Regions from separate parts of the Mesorhizobium kamtschaticum genome, predicted to be linked through region 2. Evidence: riboswitches for the same ligand, from Rfam matches in the RefSeq annotation. Region 2 holds a riboswitch; the other holds the start of a gene.
The links. A riboswitch is a leader RNA that binds a small molecule or an ion and turns the genes downstream of it on or off. The one in region 2 is predicted to bind thiamine pyrophosphate.
Positions count from the first base shown of each region.

Region 1 (7,452 bases), 2.1 Mb from region 2:
CAAATCGTTGTCGATTGATTGGCCTTACGGCCGAGCGCTCCTCACCCTTCCATCTCTTCCCGCAGCATCTCCAACTCCAGCCACTCTTCCTCGAGTGCGGCCAGCGTCGCACGCTCCTTGTCGAGGGCGGCGATGGTCTTCTGGAACGAGGCCGGATCGCGCTCGTAATAGGCCGGGTCGGCGATGTTGTTCTCCAGCCGCGAGATCGACGCCATCACCGCCTCGATCTTCTTCGGCAACGACTCCAGCGCGAATTTCTGCTTGAACGACAGTTTCTTCGCTGGCCCTTTTGGCGCTGCCGGCTCGCTCTTGCCCGGCGCCGGCGCATCGCCGGCCTCAGTCTTGGCGCGCGCCTTTCGGTCGTCGAGCCGGGTGCCGCCGCGCTGCGCCAGCATGTCGGAATAGCCGCCGGCATATTCGATCCAGCGCCCGTCGCCGTCCGGCGCGATCAGGCTGGTCACCGTGCGGTCGAGAAAGTCACGATCGTGGCTGACCAGGATAACGGTGCCGGCAAAACCGGCGACCAGTTCCTGCAAAAGTTCCAGCGTCTCCATGTCGAGATCGTTGGTCGGCTCATCGAGCACCAGAAGGTTCGCCGGCCGCGCCAGCACGCGCGCCAGGATCAGCCGCGCCCGCTCGCCGCCGGACAGCTCGCGCACCGGTGTGCGCGCCTGTTCCGGCTTGAACAGGAAATCCTTCATGTAGGAGACGACATGGCGTTGCTCGCCGTTGATGACGAGGTTCTCACCGCGCCCGTCGGTCAGATATTGCGCCAGTGTCTCTTGCGGGTCGACGGCCTCGCGCTTCTGGTCGAGCGTGGCGATCTCCAGATTGGTGCCGAGCCGCACCGAGCCGGCATCCGGCCTCATCTCGCCGGTCAGCATCTTCAACAGCGTCGTCTTGCCGACGCCGTTCGGGCCGACGAGACCGACGCGATCGCCGCGCTGGATGCGGGTCGAGAAACCCTTGACCACGGTGAGATCGCCAAAGCTCTTCTCGATGTTTTTCGCCTCGATCACCAGCTTGCCGGATTCGGCGGCGTCGCTCGCCACCATGGTAGCGTTGCCTTCGGCGCCGCGATGACCGCGAAAATTCTTGCGCATGGTCTGCAATTCGCCGAGCCGGCGCATGTTGCGCTTGCGTCGTGCGGTCACGCCGTAACGCAGCCAGTGCTCCTCACGCACGATCTGGCGCCCGAGCTTGTGCTGCTCGCGCTCTTCTTCTTCCAGCACGAGGTCGCGCCATTCCTCGAAATGGCCAAAGCCCTTGTCCAGCCTGCGGGTCTGGCCGCGATCGAGCCAGACGGTGGCGCGCGACACGCGCTCGAGAAAGCGGCGGTCGTGCGAGATGACGATGAGCGCCGAGGAGGTGCGGACGAGCTCCTCTTCCAGCCATTCGATGACCGACAGGTCAAGATGGTTAGTCGGCTCATCAAGAAGCAGAATGTCCGGCTCCGGCGCCATGACTCGGGCCAGGGCGGCCCGCCTGGCCTCGCCGCCGGATAGATCGTTCGGCCGCTCCTCGCCCGAGAGGCCGAGATGCTCCATCAGATAGCTGGCGCGGTAGGGATCGTCGGCGGGCCCCAGCCCTGCCTCGACATAGGCGCGCACAGTGGCAAAACCCTCCATGTCGGGCATCTGAGGCAGATAGCGGACGGTCGCCGAGGGCTGGCGGAAGACCTCGCCGTCCTGCGGTTCGATCAGGCCGGCGGCGATCTTGAGCAACGTCGACTTGCCCGACCCGTTGCGGCCGACCAGCGCGATCTTGTCACCGGCCGAAGCCGTCAGGGCTGCGCCGTCGAGCAGCGGCGTGCCGCCGAAGGTCAGTTTTATCCCGTCGAGATTGAGAAGGGGCGGGGCCATGTCAGCTTTCGGGCAAGGGATAGGGATGAGCGAGCAGCAGTGCGCGGCCGTGGCCGAGCGCGATGTCGAGGCGGCCCCCGGTCTTGTCGAACTTGACCTCGTTGGAGATGGTCAGCGACGAGCCGAAGGCGACCTCGACCTGGTTCAGCGGCCATTTGGCGCCGGTGACGGTCAGGCCGACGAGATCGGAAAAGCCGAGGATCGAAAACAGCGTGCCGTCGGCATAGTCGAAGCCGGCCTTTCCCAACAGCAAGGGGACACCTTCCTGGGCGCCGCTGGTCAGCAGCACGTCCGTTCCGGCCTCGGCCAGCCGCAGGGCGAGCGCCAGATGCAGGAAGGCGTGGTCGGCGCGCTTGCCGCCGAAAGCGCCCGCCAGCACAAGGCGGGTCGCGCCGCGCTCGAGTGCCGCCGCGATCGCCAGTTCGCCGTCGGTCTTGTCCTTCTCCGCCGGGAAGGTCTGGCGGGGCACAGCGGCGAGGTCGGCGGGCAAATCGGCCGGAACCGAATCGAAATCGCCCACCCACAGTTCAGGGACAAGGCCGAGCAGCCGGGCATGGCCGATGCCGGCGTCGGCGGCGATGACGCGCGAGCCTTCGACCTGGCGGTCGAGCCGGGGCGTGCGGATGAGATCGCCGCCAAGCAGGATGGTGAATGTGCTCATATCTGGTGGCCTGTACCAGCCCGGCAGCGGAAACGGAAGGCCGGCAAACTGCCACTTGCGCGGTTCCTCGGCCGGGCCTATGTGTCGAAACGCTCTAACGGGGTGCCGGCTGCGATCTTCGCGGACCGGCTGAGAGGCAATCTCGCCAACCCGCTGAACCTGATCCGGTTTGTACCGGCGGAGGGATTAGACGTTTCGGACAGTCCGACGCCTCAATTCCTTTCAATTCGAACGAAGGAGGCGCCGATGCGCACGCTTTTATACGCACTTGTCTCAGCACTGGTCGTGGCGCTGTCCGGGCCGGCCTTGGCCAAGGACAAGCTCACCGTCTACACCTATGAGAGCTTCACCGCCGACTGGGGGCCAGGCCCGGTGGTGAAGAAGGAATTCGAGGCCGAATGCGGCTGCGACGTCGAGTTCGTCTCGGTCGCCGATGGTGTCGCCTTGCTCAACCGCGTCAAGCTCGAAGGCGCGTCGACCAAGGCCGATATCGTGCTCGGCCTTGACACCAATCTTACCGCCGATGCCAAGGCTAGCGGGTTGTTTGCCCCGCATGGCGCGGTCTCCGATGTCAACGTGCCGGGCGGCTGGAGCGACGACACTTTTGTTCCCTTCGACTACGGCTATTTCGCCGTCGTCTATGACACGCAGAAGCTGAAGACGCCGCCCAAGAGCCTGAAGGATCTGGTCGAAGGCAGTGCCGACGACAAGATCGTCATCCAGGATCCGCGCACCTCGACGCCCGGCCTCGGCCTGCTGTTGTGGGTGAAGTCGGTCTATGGCGACAAGGCGCCGGAGGCCTGGGCCAAGCTCAAGACAAAGGTGCTCACCGTGACGCCGGGCTGGAGCGAGGCCTACGGCCTGTTCACCAAGGGTGAGGCGCCGATGGTGCTGTCCTACACCACGTCGCCGGCCTATCACATGGTCGCCGAGAATACCGAGCGCTACCAGGCGGCGTCCTTCGAAGAAGGCGAGTATCTGCAGATCGAGGTCGCCGGCATCACCACAACCGGAGCGAAAAACCCGCTGGCGGCAAAGTTCATCGCCTTCATGACCGGCCCGAAATTCCAGGACGCCATCCCGGAGACCAATTGGATGTTCCCGGCAGGCAAGACCGACAAGCCGCTCAACCCGGCCTTCGACAAACTGGTCAAGCCGACCAAGACCTTGCTGTTCAGCCCGGAGGAGGTTGCCGCCAATCGCAAGGCCTGGGTGGATGAATGGCTGGCGGTGATGAGCAAGTAGGTTGAGGCAAACCGATCGAAGATGATTGCTCTACGGCGCCCCCCTCTGTCCTGCCGGACATCTCCCCCACAAGGGGGGAGATCGAATGTCGTCGGTGATTTCGCCAATCGCCAACACTGCAGGTATGAGCGAGGCGCTGGAGCAGCCAATCTCCCCCCAAGTGGGGGAGATGTCCGGCAGGACAGAGGGGGGCGCGAAGGAACGCGACGCTCGCTAAAGGCCTTCTGGGTGGTCCAGCGTGCAACGCGCTGATCCCCGCGTCACCCCAGGCATTGTGGCGCTTACCGCGATCACATTGCTGATCGGCGGCGCGTTTGCCGGGCTGCTTGTCGAAGGCGCTCATGACCTCTCGGGCGCCTGGGCAGCCTTCGATCCCTATCTCCTGCGGGTCGTGCGCTTCACGCTCTGGCAGGCAATCCTTTCGACGCTGCTTTCGGTCGGTCCGGCACTGTTCGTTGCGCGTGCCCTGTCGCGGCATCCGCGCTTTTTTGGCCGCGCCTTCATCCTGCGGCTCTTCGCGGTGCCGCTGGCGCTGCCGGCGATCGTCGCGGCGCTTGGTATCCTGGCGCTCTACGGCCGCGCCGGCTATTTAGCCGGCCTGTTCAGCGCGGTTGGCGGTCAGGGCTGGCCAGGCATTTACGGCCTGTCCGGCATTCTCGTCGCCCACATCTTCTTCAACCTGCCGCTCAGCGTCCGGTTGTTCCTCGAGGCGCTGCAGACCATTCCCGCCGACCAATGGCGGCTGGCGAGCCAGCTCGGCATGGGGGCGCGGCCGGCGTTCCGGCTGATTGAGTGGCCGACGCTGCGCGCCGCTCTGCCAGGTGTCGCCGGGCTGGTTTTCATGCTCTGCATCACCTCCTTCACCATCGTTTTGACGCTTGGCGGCGGACCGGCCGCAACGACGCTGGAGGTCGGCATCTATCAGGCACTGCGCTTCGACCTCGATCCCGCGCGCGCGGTGATGCTGACATTGCTGCAGATCGCCTTGACCTTTCTGGTGGTGCTGGCGCTGACGCGGCTCGGCGTCAATGCCGTTGGCGACACCAATCTGCCGGTGGCGCCGCGCCGCTATCTCTCGGTCGTTGGGACCGAAACCGTGTTCAACGCCGCGCTCATCGTGCTGGCGCTGCTGTTCGTTGTCGGACCGATGGCGGCCACGGTGATCGCCGGGTTAGGGGCCGATCTCGGCCGGCTCGCCGGCGAGGCGGCCGTGCGACAGGCGACACTGACCAGTGCGGTGCTGGCCTTCCTGTCGGCGCTGCTTTCGGTGATGCTGTCGCTGGCGCTGACCATGGCCCGCCGGGCGCTGGCGTTGGGCCGCCGCGCTGGCCCAAGGACACTGCTCGAACATGCCACCGATACCGGCGCAGGCTTTGTCCTGGTCGTACCGCCCATCGTCATCGGCGCCGGCTGGTTCCTCCTGCTGCGCCACGTCGGCGACGTCTTTGCCATCGCCCCGGTCATGGTCGTCACCGTCAATGCGGTCATGGCGATGCCGTTCGCGCTGCGCGCCGTCCGCCCCGCCTATGACGCGGCGAGCGAACGTCATGAACGGCTCTGCGCGCAACTGGGTATCTCCGGCTGGGCCAGGCTGCGGCTGGTCGACTGGCCATCTCTGCGCCGTCCGCTCGCCACCGCCTTCGCCTTCGCCATGGCGCTTTCGCTTGGCGATCTCGGCGTCATCGCGCTGTTCGGTAGTGATTCCGTGCAGACCTTGCCCTACCTTCTGCTTTCGCGCATGGGCAGCTATCGCACCGAGGACGCCGCCGGCCTGGCGCTGCTGCTTGGGCTGGTCTGCCTCGCCTTGGTGCTGGCAGCGGACTGGCTCGGAAGAGAAAAGGTCCGCAATGTCTGACGGGGCGATGGCCAAGAAGGGTATTTCGGTGCGGCTGGACAAGGTCTCGTTCAGCTATGGCGAGGCATCGTTCGTCTTTGATGTCGACTTCGCCGCAGCGGAAATCACCGCCATCATGGGGCCGAGCGGGTCGGGCAAGTCGACATTGCTCAACCTGGTTGCCGGCTTCGAGACACCGGTGTCCGGCCGCGTGCTGATCGGCGGGGCCGATGTCGATGCCGAGCCGCCGGCCACGCGGCCGGTGTCGATGGTGTTCCAGGAAAACAACCTTTTCGCCCATCTTTCCGTCGAGCAGAATGTCGGCCTCGGCCGCTCGCCATCGCTGCGGCTGACCGAGATCGATCGAATCGCCATCGCCGAGGCGCTGGCGCGCACCGGTCTTGCCGGCAAGGAAAAACGCCTGCCGCGCGAACTGTCCGGCGGCGAGCGCCAGCGCGTTGCCCTGGCGCGCGTGCAAGTGCGTGATCGCCCGGTGCTTCTGCTCGACGAACCCTTTGCTTCGCTCGGACCCGCTTTGCGCGACGACATGCTCGATCTGGTTGCCGGCCTCCATGTCGAGCGCGGCATGACGGTGCTGTTCGTCACGCACCAGCCGGAGGATGCCCGCCGCATCGGCCAGAATGTGGTGTTTCTGGACAATGGCGCGGTCGCTGCCATCGGGACGGCGGACGATTTCTTTACCGGGGCTGGTCCGGAGGCGTTCCGGCGCTATGTTGGCACAAGCATCCAGACGGCTGGATCACGAGATATTGCCCGGAAGCGGACATAATTTACGCCCAAACCGGTTCGAGGCGATATGGCGCTTGCTTGCCATGACTGGAGTAGTGTGGCTAGGTCCGCTCAATACCGGTCCGGCACACGCCGTGATTTGCCTACAGCATCCGCCGTCCGCCCTGGGGACGTGCGACGGATGCTGTAGCAGTTTGAAGTAGCGCGTGACACTCTTCGAAGATCGCCCCCGATCGTCGTCGTCATGCGCCGGGACCCGAAAGGAAGCCGTTCTGGCGATCGGCGTTGACAGGCTCAAAATGAATCCGCTGGCGCGCTTTCTGGCGCTGGCCGGCTTTGCCGTGGCCCTGGCCAGCTGCCAGATGTTCACGCCTCCGGAAGTGCAGGAATCCGGTTTCCAGCCCTCTGACAAGCCGATTACGGTCGACAATGTCGGCGCCAACAACAAGCTCGCGGAGCTCGCCAAGGCGCAGCATCCGCGCATCCTGGCCACCTATGGCGGGGAGTATTCCGATCCCAAGCTCGAGCGCATGGTCGCCAAGGTCGTCGGCAACCTGACCGTGGTTTCGGCGAACCCGACCCAGACCTATCGCATCACCATTCTCAATTCGCCCAACGTCAACGCCTTCGCGCTGCCGGGCGGCTATCTCTACATCACGCGCGGCCTGCTGGCGCTGGCCAATGATTCGTCCGAACTCGCCGCCGTCATCGCGCATGAGATGGGCCACGTCACCGCCAATCACGGCCTGCAGCGCCAGCAGTTGGAGGCCGAGGAAGGCCTGGCGACCAAGGTGGTTTCGGATGTGCTGGGCGACAGCCCGACCGCCAAGGCGGCGCTGATCCGCGGCAAGCTCCGGCTGGCGCAGTTCTCGCGCAACCAAGAACTGGAGGCAGATGCCATCGGCATCAAGTCGATCGGCGAAGCCGGCTACGATCCTTATGCTGCAGGGCGCTTCCTGCAGTCGATGTCGGCCTATACCGATTTCCGTTCGATCAGCGGCGCCACCGACGCCAGCCTCGACTTCCTGGCGACGCACCCCAACACGCCGCAGCGCATTGATCTGGCGCAGCGCCATGCCCGCCAGTTCGGCGCGCCCGGC
Region 1 covers NZ_CM149691.1:1,678,236-1,685,687, forward strand. Annotated here, with positions in the region: gene AC0V7N_RS08215 (ABC-F family ATP-binding cassette domain-containing protein) at 42-1,862, opposite strand; gene AC0V7N_RS08220 (thiamine diphosphokinase) at 1,864-2,523, opposite strand; TPP riboswitch at 2,612-2,726, shown strand; gene thiB (thiamine ABC transporter substrate binding subunit) at 2,770-3,768, shown strand; gene thiP (thiamine/thiamine pyrophosphate ABC transporter permease) at 4,007-5,623, shown strand; gene thiQ (thiamine ABC transporter ATP-binding protein) at 5,616-6,392, shown strand; gene AC0V7N_RS08240 (M48 family metalloprotease) at 6,652-7,452, shown strand, end outside.
Region 1: another riboswitch for thiamine pyrophosphate. It lies ahead of thiB (thiamine ABC transporter substrate binding subunit); the one in region 2 lies ahead of AC0V7N_RS18685 (YkoF family thiamine/hydroxymethylpyrimidine-binding protein).

Region 2 (7,452 bases):
GATCCCGCCGATGCCCGCCTTGGGGAGTGCCAGGATCACGCTTGCCGCGCGAATCGGCTGCCGGCCTCCTCCAAAGCCCAGTGTGACAGAACCGTCGGCGTCGCACTCCAGGCTGGCGAGGGTGCAACCGGTGACGATTTCCACGCCCAGGCCGCGTGCTGCCGCCGCCAGCGCGTCGACCAGGCTGGACATGCCGGAGGGGATGTCGAACAGTTGGTGGGTGCCCTTGAACAGGCTGTGTTCGGCCCAGTCGAGCACAGCCTCGGCATTGGCCCTCGCCGTCCAGAAACCGTAGCCCGAATGGTCCGACAGATAGGCGATCTCCTCGGCATCAAGCAGTTGCGAGAGCCGCGGCCCGAGATCCGCGGCAAGCCCTGCCACATCAGTGGATCTTTTGCGCGCCATGCGCAGCAGCCTGCCGGGACCGCCACGCTGCAGGCGGACCGTGACATCGTAGGCAAAGGGACGGCGCCAGCGTGCCTTGCGGACCTCGGCCAGCGACCGGGTCCGGCCACGCAGATGCGCCAGCCCGGCATCGTCACCTTGCTCGGGAACCGTGTCGATGTGCAGTTGCCGCAGCAGCCGGATGAGGAGATGATGGTCGTCGCGCACTGACTGCGCGCCGAGTTCGACCGTCAGGCCCGGCGCGGGGTGAAGCGTATGGATACGGCCTCCGAGCCGGCCGGACGCTTCGAACAGGTGAATGCGCCTGCCACCCACGATCGCGAGCCGCCAGGCGGCGTACAGGCCGGCAATGCCGCCGCCGACAATCGCAACGTCCGTTTCCACCTGGCCCCCGCCAAAAGCCCAGCCATCCGGCCGGACCGAACTTTGCGTCAATCACCCGGCTTGGCAAGACCTAAGCGAGGATGTTGACGGCGCGGGCCGCAACCAGCGCGATCGTCAGCAGCGAGATCATTGCTTCGGCCATCATCAAAAGCTTCGCGCGCTGGGAGAGCGGCAAGGTGTCGGTCGGCGAAAACGCCGTCGCGTTGGTGAAAGCGAGGAAGAAATAGTCGACAAATCCCGGCAGCCAGTCGCGGATTTCACGGTCGTTCAAGGTCATTTGCGGGAACAGGAAATCGGATTGGGCGCGTTTGACGAGGCCGCAGGTCGGCGGCCCGCCGCGGTCGGTGCTCCAGAACCACAAGGCAAAGACGATGACATTGGTGACCCAGATGTTGAGCGCGTCGATCAGCAGCGTCTCGCCGCTGGAGCCGGCATGGCCCGCCAGCAAGGCGCGCACGAGGAACACCAGCGATCCGCAATTCATGACGCTGACGACGCCGGTCATCACCAGCGCCGTCCTGCGGATCATGACGCGAAACCGGCCGACCAGATACCAGTGCTCTTCCTCGACCGCTCTCAGGGTGGCGGCTTGTGTCCAGGCGGTGGCGACGGACAGAGGCACGAGCAGTGCAGCCTCCAGCGCCGGCGCCAGCCAGCGCGGGCCGAACGAGAGATCGTTGATCACCAGGAGCTGCAGACAGATGATGACGAGGACGGCCGCACGCGCCAGCCAGAAGTCGAGCGCGCGGTGGTGGATGACGGCATGCTGGTGACGCATCGAATATCCGGGATGTTCAGACAGGATCAGATGTGCGGGCTGTTCTGCCGGGGGAGGGCAACGGACCGCCGAAACTCGCGCTCAATCTTGGCCCCGCAATGGCGGCGCAAATATACATTTTCGTAAGCTTTGATATCGGCACTATTCGGAAAACCGGTCGGTGTGATTTAAGCACCGCATGTCGGGAATTGATCACTCCATAGATGGCTGGCTGCCGGCCAGGTCGCCCGTCGCGGGCATAGACCGTTCATCAGTCTGGCCCGGTCTCATCCGTCATCCCTGGTATTTGCTGGCGCTTTTGTGCCTGGTGCAGATCGCCTGCTGGACGGTGGTGCCCGCGCTGGTCGATGCCGCACCGCCTCGCGATGTCGTCGAAGGCTTCATGTGGGGCCGCGAATGGGTGCTTTTGACCTACAAGCACCCGCAGCTTCCCGGCTGGCTGCTCCAAACCAGCCATCTTCTGACCGGATCGTTCCGCTGGCCGCAATATTTGCTCGCCCAGCTGACGATCTCGTCGACCTTCGTGCTGGTCTATCTGCTGGCCCGCGACATGCTTGGGCGAAACCGCGCGCTCGCCGCGGTGCTCTTGATGCCATCGATCTATTTCTTCGGATGGCCGACCCCGCAATTCAATCACGACTATGCGCAGATGCCGTTCTGGGCGGCCATCTGCTGGCTGCTCTGGCGCGCCGGCCGCGGCGGCGGGCCGGGCTGGTGGCTAGCGCTCGGACTGGTGTCGGGCGTCGGGCTCTATGCCAAGTTCTCCACCGGCCTGTTGCTTGCCTTCGGTGCTCTCTGGCTGTTGTCCGATGCGCGTGCACGCAGCCGGCTGGCGACGCCTTGGCCATGGCTTGGCCTTGCCGTTTTTCTCGCCATTGCCACGCCGCTGGCCATCGCGCTCTACCGCATCGATTTCCTGCCGCTGACCTATTTCGCCGACCGTGACCAATGGGTGATGGAGCACCGCGCACGCCTTTATTATATCGGCGTCCAACTGGCTGGCCTTTCCGGCTTTCTTCTGGTGCTGGCGATATCCGGATTGCTGCGGCGCTCGCCCGCGCCGGATAAGCCTGTCGAACGCAGCACGCTCGTCTATCTCACGTGGATGGGGCTTGGACCAGCGGTCCTCATCATGGTGGCTTCACTGTTCACTGGTACCGGCGAGGCGTGGGGCGCGCCGATGTATAATCTTGTCGGTGTCCTGGTGCTCGCCCTTGTGGGTCATCGGCTTGGCGCCATCGAGATGCGAAGGCTGGCGATCTGCGCGCTGATCTGCATCGTCAGCATGTCCGGCGCCTACGCGGCCATGCGTTGGACGAGCTGCAATTTGTTGGGGCACATGGAACCCGTCTGCTGGCCGGCGCGGCCGATCTCAGATGAGGCCGAGGCGGTCTGGCATGCGGCGGCACCCGGCCGGCTCGACATCGTCGGTGGTGATGCAGATCTGGCTATGTTGGCGGGCCTCAATGCCTATGACAAGCCGTCGATCTTCACCGAACTCGATATGCGGTTCGCGCCCTGGATCACCAGCCAGCGATTGCGCGACCACGGCATGCTGATGGTTTGGCCCGGGCATGGCGTGCCGCCGCAATTGCGGGCATGGCTGGGCAACCTCCCGGTCAAGACCGTTCTTTTCAACTGGTCGCACAAGGCGCCGCCTGTGCCCATCAGTTTTGCCGCCATTCCGCCCGGCACACGGTATCTGCCGATTGCCGCCGACAGCCGGACCCGGCATCCGCGCGGCTGAAGCGGTCGATCCCCCGGCCGGGTCATGATATCGTTCGCAGATGGCCGCGTTCGTTCTACGCGACTGGACGAAGCAGACGACAATGCCCATTTATTGGAAAATCCAATTTTGTCTGCGTAATTCCGGACGGGAAACCGCTACCTGAGCTGGAATTGCCTTTTGAGGAGACGTGACATGGCGACTTCGATCGAACGCGCAGTGCTGGCCGGTGGCTGTTTCTGGGGTATGCAGGATTTGATACGGCGCTATCCCGGCGTCATCTCCACCCGTGTCGGCTATAGCGGTGGGGATGTACCCAACGCCACGTACCGCAACCACGGCACCCATGCCGAAGCCATCGAGATCAATTTCGATCCGGCGGTGATCAGCTATCGCACGTTGCTGGAGCGCTTTTTCCAGATACATGATCCGACGACGCGCAACCGCCAGGGCAACGATGTCGGGATGAGCTACCGTTCGGCGATCTACTATACCAGCGACGAGCAAAAGCGCGTTGCTGAAGACACTATCGCTGATGTCGATGCCTCCGGCCTGTGGCCCGGCAAGGTCGTCACCGAAGTCGCGCCAGTTGGTGCCTTCTGGGAGGCCGAGCCCGAGCACCAGGATTATCTGGAGAAATATCCCAACGGCTACACCTGCCATTTCGTCAGGCCGGGCTGGAAACTGCCGGTGCGCGAGAAGGCCGTTTCGTAAGGTTTGCGGATCATTTTCGAGAAGTAAGGCGGCAGAATTCCTGTGGCCGCGTGAATGCCAACTGTCAGCCGCCGCCTGGCGATTGACAGTTGGTGGCGTTGCTGGCCAACTGCACCTGCTGATTTGCTTCAGGAGATACGCATGAAGAAAATCTATGAGAAGCCACTTCTGGTGAAGGGCGGACGGCTTTCCGATGTCACCGCCACGGTGCCGTCCTCACTTGTCAAGGCTCCCTGACCGACAGACTTACTTTGCAAACCCGGTCAGGCCCGCCGATGAGGCTGGCTTGCCGTCTGAACGCCCCGCGATGGGGATTGGCTTGATGTGCGCCTTGAACGGCCGGTGCTTTTGAGCCCGCAGACCGGGTCAGGCCGGCTTTCGGCCGTGTTTGTGCTCGACATCACCCGTTACACCGGACCGCTGCTGGCAGGATGGCTTGAAGCAGGTCACCTGATCCACGCGATTGTCGTGCCGGCGTTCCGTCAACGCCAGAAACATTTCAGCATCGGCAATTTTCGCCGAAGGCTGAGACGCAAACTGCTGCTCAAACGCTATATCGGCAACACGCCGGCAAGGGTGATCGAATTTGGCCGGCCCTATGATTGGGGCACACTCGCCAGCCAGTTGTCGGAGGCCAAAGCCGATGTGTTGATCTGTTTTGCGTTTCCAGCCCTGATACCACAGGACTTGCTCGGCGCCTTTCCCAAGGGCGGCCTCAATCTTCACCCGGCGCTGTTGCCCAACTATCGGGGGCCGCACCCTCTCCATCGCCTGGCCGTGGACGGCCAGCACGCCGTTCATGGCGGCGTGACGCTGCACAAGATGTCCGCGGATTTCGATGATGGCGACATTCTCGGGCAGGTGTCGTTTTCCGAAGCGGACTGGGTGTCGCTGCGCGTCCTGACCGACAGCGTGGCGAGCGCGATGCGCATGCTGGTGAGCGAGGTGGCGCCCGCCTACTGCAAAGGCAGCGTTTCGGGAATGCGGCAGCCGGCCGGTGATTTCGTCTGGGCGCGGCTCGAGGCGGCCCACACGATGATTTCGCCTGAGATGTCGATCGGGCATGTTGTCCTGATGTGGCATGTGCTGGGCACTGTTCCAGGCATCTATCTGAATGTCTCCGGGCACAAGGTCAGGCTGGGGTTCCAGATCAGACGGCTGGGCCCGCCGAGCGGACACGTGCCAGTCAGACGATGGGGGAGCGTCGAGTTCGATCTTGCCGATGGCAGGGTCCGTTATCTCACCTATGGCCGCCTGCTCAAACGGTTCGTCAAAGTGCATGCCATCTTCGCGCGTTCTCAAGCCGGAAGAGTGCGCCCCGAAATCCGGCTTTTCGGCGAGGTGGAAGACGGGCAGGCGTGAGAGTTGGCCCGGTGCGCTGAAAAAACGGCTTCCCCTTCCGTTCGAATGGTGCTTTAACGCGGCCATCCACAGGGGTGCTCCGTACGGTCGGGGCTGAGACGGGGGCGGCAAGCCCACAGACCCTAGAAGCTGATCTGGGTAATACCAGCGGAGCGAGGCGGGCGATGTTTTCAGGCGCACAGATTTCCCTATACCCCATGGCCGACGATTTCGTCGGCGTCATCCTTGGCGCGCTCGGCGCGCTCGATCCCTACCGGGACAGGCTCAGGATCGAGACCGACGACATCTCGACCTTGCTGGTCGGGCCACCCGAAGTGTTGTTCCCGGCTTTGCGCGACCTGTTCGTGGCGGCGGCGCTGAGCGGCAAGCATTGCGTGCTGTCGGCGGCCATTTCGCGCGGCTGCCCGGGCGAGCCGGACGATCCGATCTGCCGCTCCGACGCGTTTGGCGGACCTGTCGGGCCGCTCGGCCCACGCAAGGACGCCGCCATCGCCGCCGTGCGCAACGCCGCTGCCACCGGCCAGCCGGCGGCGGCGCAATTCTCGCTCTATGTGATGGGCACCGGCGACCACATGGACGAGATCTACGGCTGCATCGATTTCCTGAAACAGTCCGGCGTCTACGATCGCTCCAAGAACTTCTGCACCAAACTGCGCGGCGATACGGGCGCGATCTTTTCGGCGCTGAACGAAGCCTTCTGCCGCTTCGGCCCGGGCGCCGGCCACGTAACCCTCGACGTCACGGTTTCGGCCAACAGCCCGTCGGCTGTCTAAGCCGGCCGCGCTTCCGCGCGACCTCGTCAAAGGTTATGCCCGTGGTCCCATCATCAGTCGCGCCGCGCCCGCTCGCGAGTTCCCTTGCCAAGGCAGTACCAGCCGTCATCTCGGTTGGGTTGCTCCTTGTGGCATGGGAGCTCTACGCCACCTATTCCGGCATCAAGCCGACAATTCTGCCGGCACCCTCACGCGTTTTCGAACAGGCGATGCTCAATCGTGACGCGCTGATCGACAACGCCATTCCCACCATCCGCGCCACGCTGATCGGCTTTGCCTGCTCGCTTGGTGCCGCCTTCGCGCTGTCGATGCTGGTCGACTTCTTCCAGCCGCTGCGGCGCGCGCTGTTTCCCGTTTTCATCGTCAGCCAGACCTTACCGCTGGTGGCGATCGCGCCGCTGGTGGTGCTGTGGTTCGGCTTCGGACTGACGCCCAAGATCATGCTGGTGGCGCTGGTCACCTTCTTCCCGATGCTTGTGGCTCTGGTGCAGGGCTACGAGGCGACCGAGGCCGAGATCGGTCAGATGCTGCGTGCCATGGGGGCAGGGCGCTGGCGCGTCTTCGTGCTGGCACGGCTGCCTTCGGCGCTGCCGTATTTCTTTGCGGGCTTGAGGATCTCCATCACCTATGCCGTGGTCGGCGCCATCTTCGCCGAGTATGCCGGCGCGGCCAAAGGGTTGGGCATCTACATGCTCAACGCCAAGAACAATTTCCGCCCCGATCTGGTGCTGGCCGCCGTCGGTGTCAGTGCCGCACTCACCCTCGTCCTATTCGGGCTGACGGTGCTCTTGCAGCGCCTCGCCATGCCTTGGGAGCGGGCCGACCGGCAGCAGGCAGGGAAGGGGCCGTGGCGATGAGCCGGCTCGAATTGCGGCATGTGCGCAAGGCGTTTGGCGGGCTCGATGTGCTCGCCGACATTTCGCTCAGCGTCGATGCCGGTGAATTCGTCTCGATCCTTGGGCCTTCGGGCGCCGGCAAGTCAACGCTGTTCCAGCTCTTGACGGGGGCGGAACATGGCGAGGGCGAGCTGTTCTTCGACGGCACGCCACTCGACGATCATGGCAGGCATTTTGCATTCATGCCGCAGCGCGACGCACTGATGCCGTGGCGGCGCATCCTCGACAACACAACGCTCGGGCTCGAAGTGCAAGGCGTCAGGCGCAAGGCGGCACGGGCGCGCGTCGCGCCGCTGTTTGCCGAGTTCGGGCTTGCCGGCTTCGAGCGGCATTTTCCGGCACAGCTTTCGGGCGGTATGCGCCAGCGCGCGGCGCTTTTGCGCACGGTGGTGCAGGAGCGCGACATGCTTTTGC
Region 2 covers NZ_CM149691.1:3,762,476-3,769,927, forward strand. Annotated here, with positions in the region: gene AC0V7N_RS18655 (flavin monoamine oxidase family protein) at 1-789, opposite strand, end outside; gene AC0V7N_RS18660 (hypothetical protein) at 860-1,567, opposite strand; gene AC0V7N_RS18665 (glycosyltransferase family 39 protein) at 1,746-3,314, shown strand; partial or broken gene AC0V7N_RS18670 (hypothetical protein) at 3,318-3,434, shown strand; gene msrA (peptide-methionine (S)-S-oxide reductase MsrA) at 3,489-4,007, shown strand; gene AC0V7N_RS18680 (formyltransferase family protein) at 4,332-5,369, shown strand; TPP riboswitch at 5,430-5,543, shown strand; gene AC0V7N_RS18685 (YkoF family thiamine/hydroxymethylpyrimidine-binding protein) at 5,534-6,142, shown strand; gene AC0V7N_RS18690 (ABC transporter permease) at 6,178-6,999, shown strand; gene AC0V7N_RS18695 (ABC transporter ATP-binding protein) at 6,996-7,452, shown strand, end outside.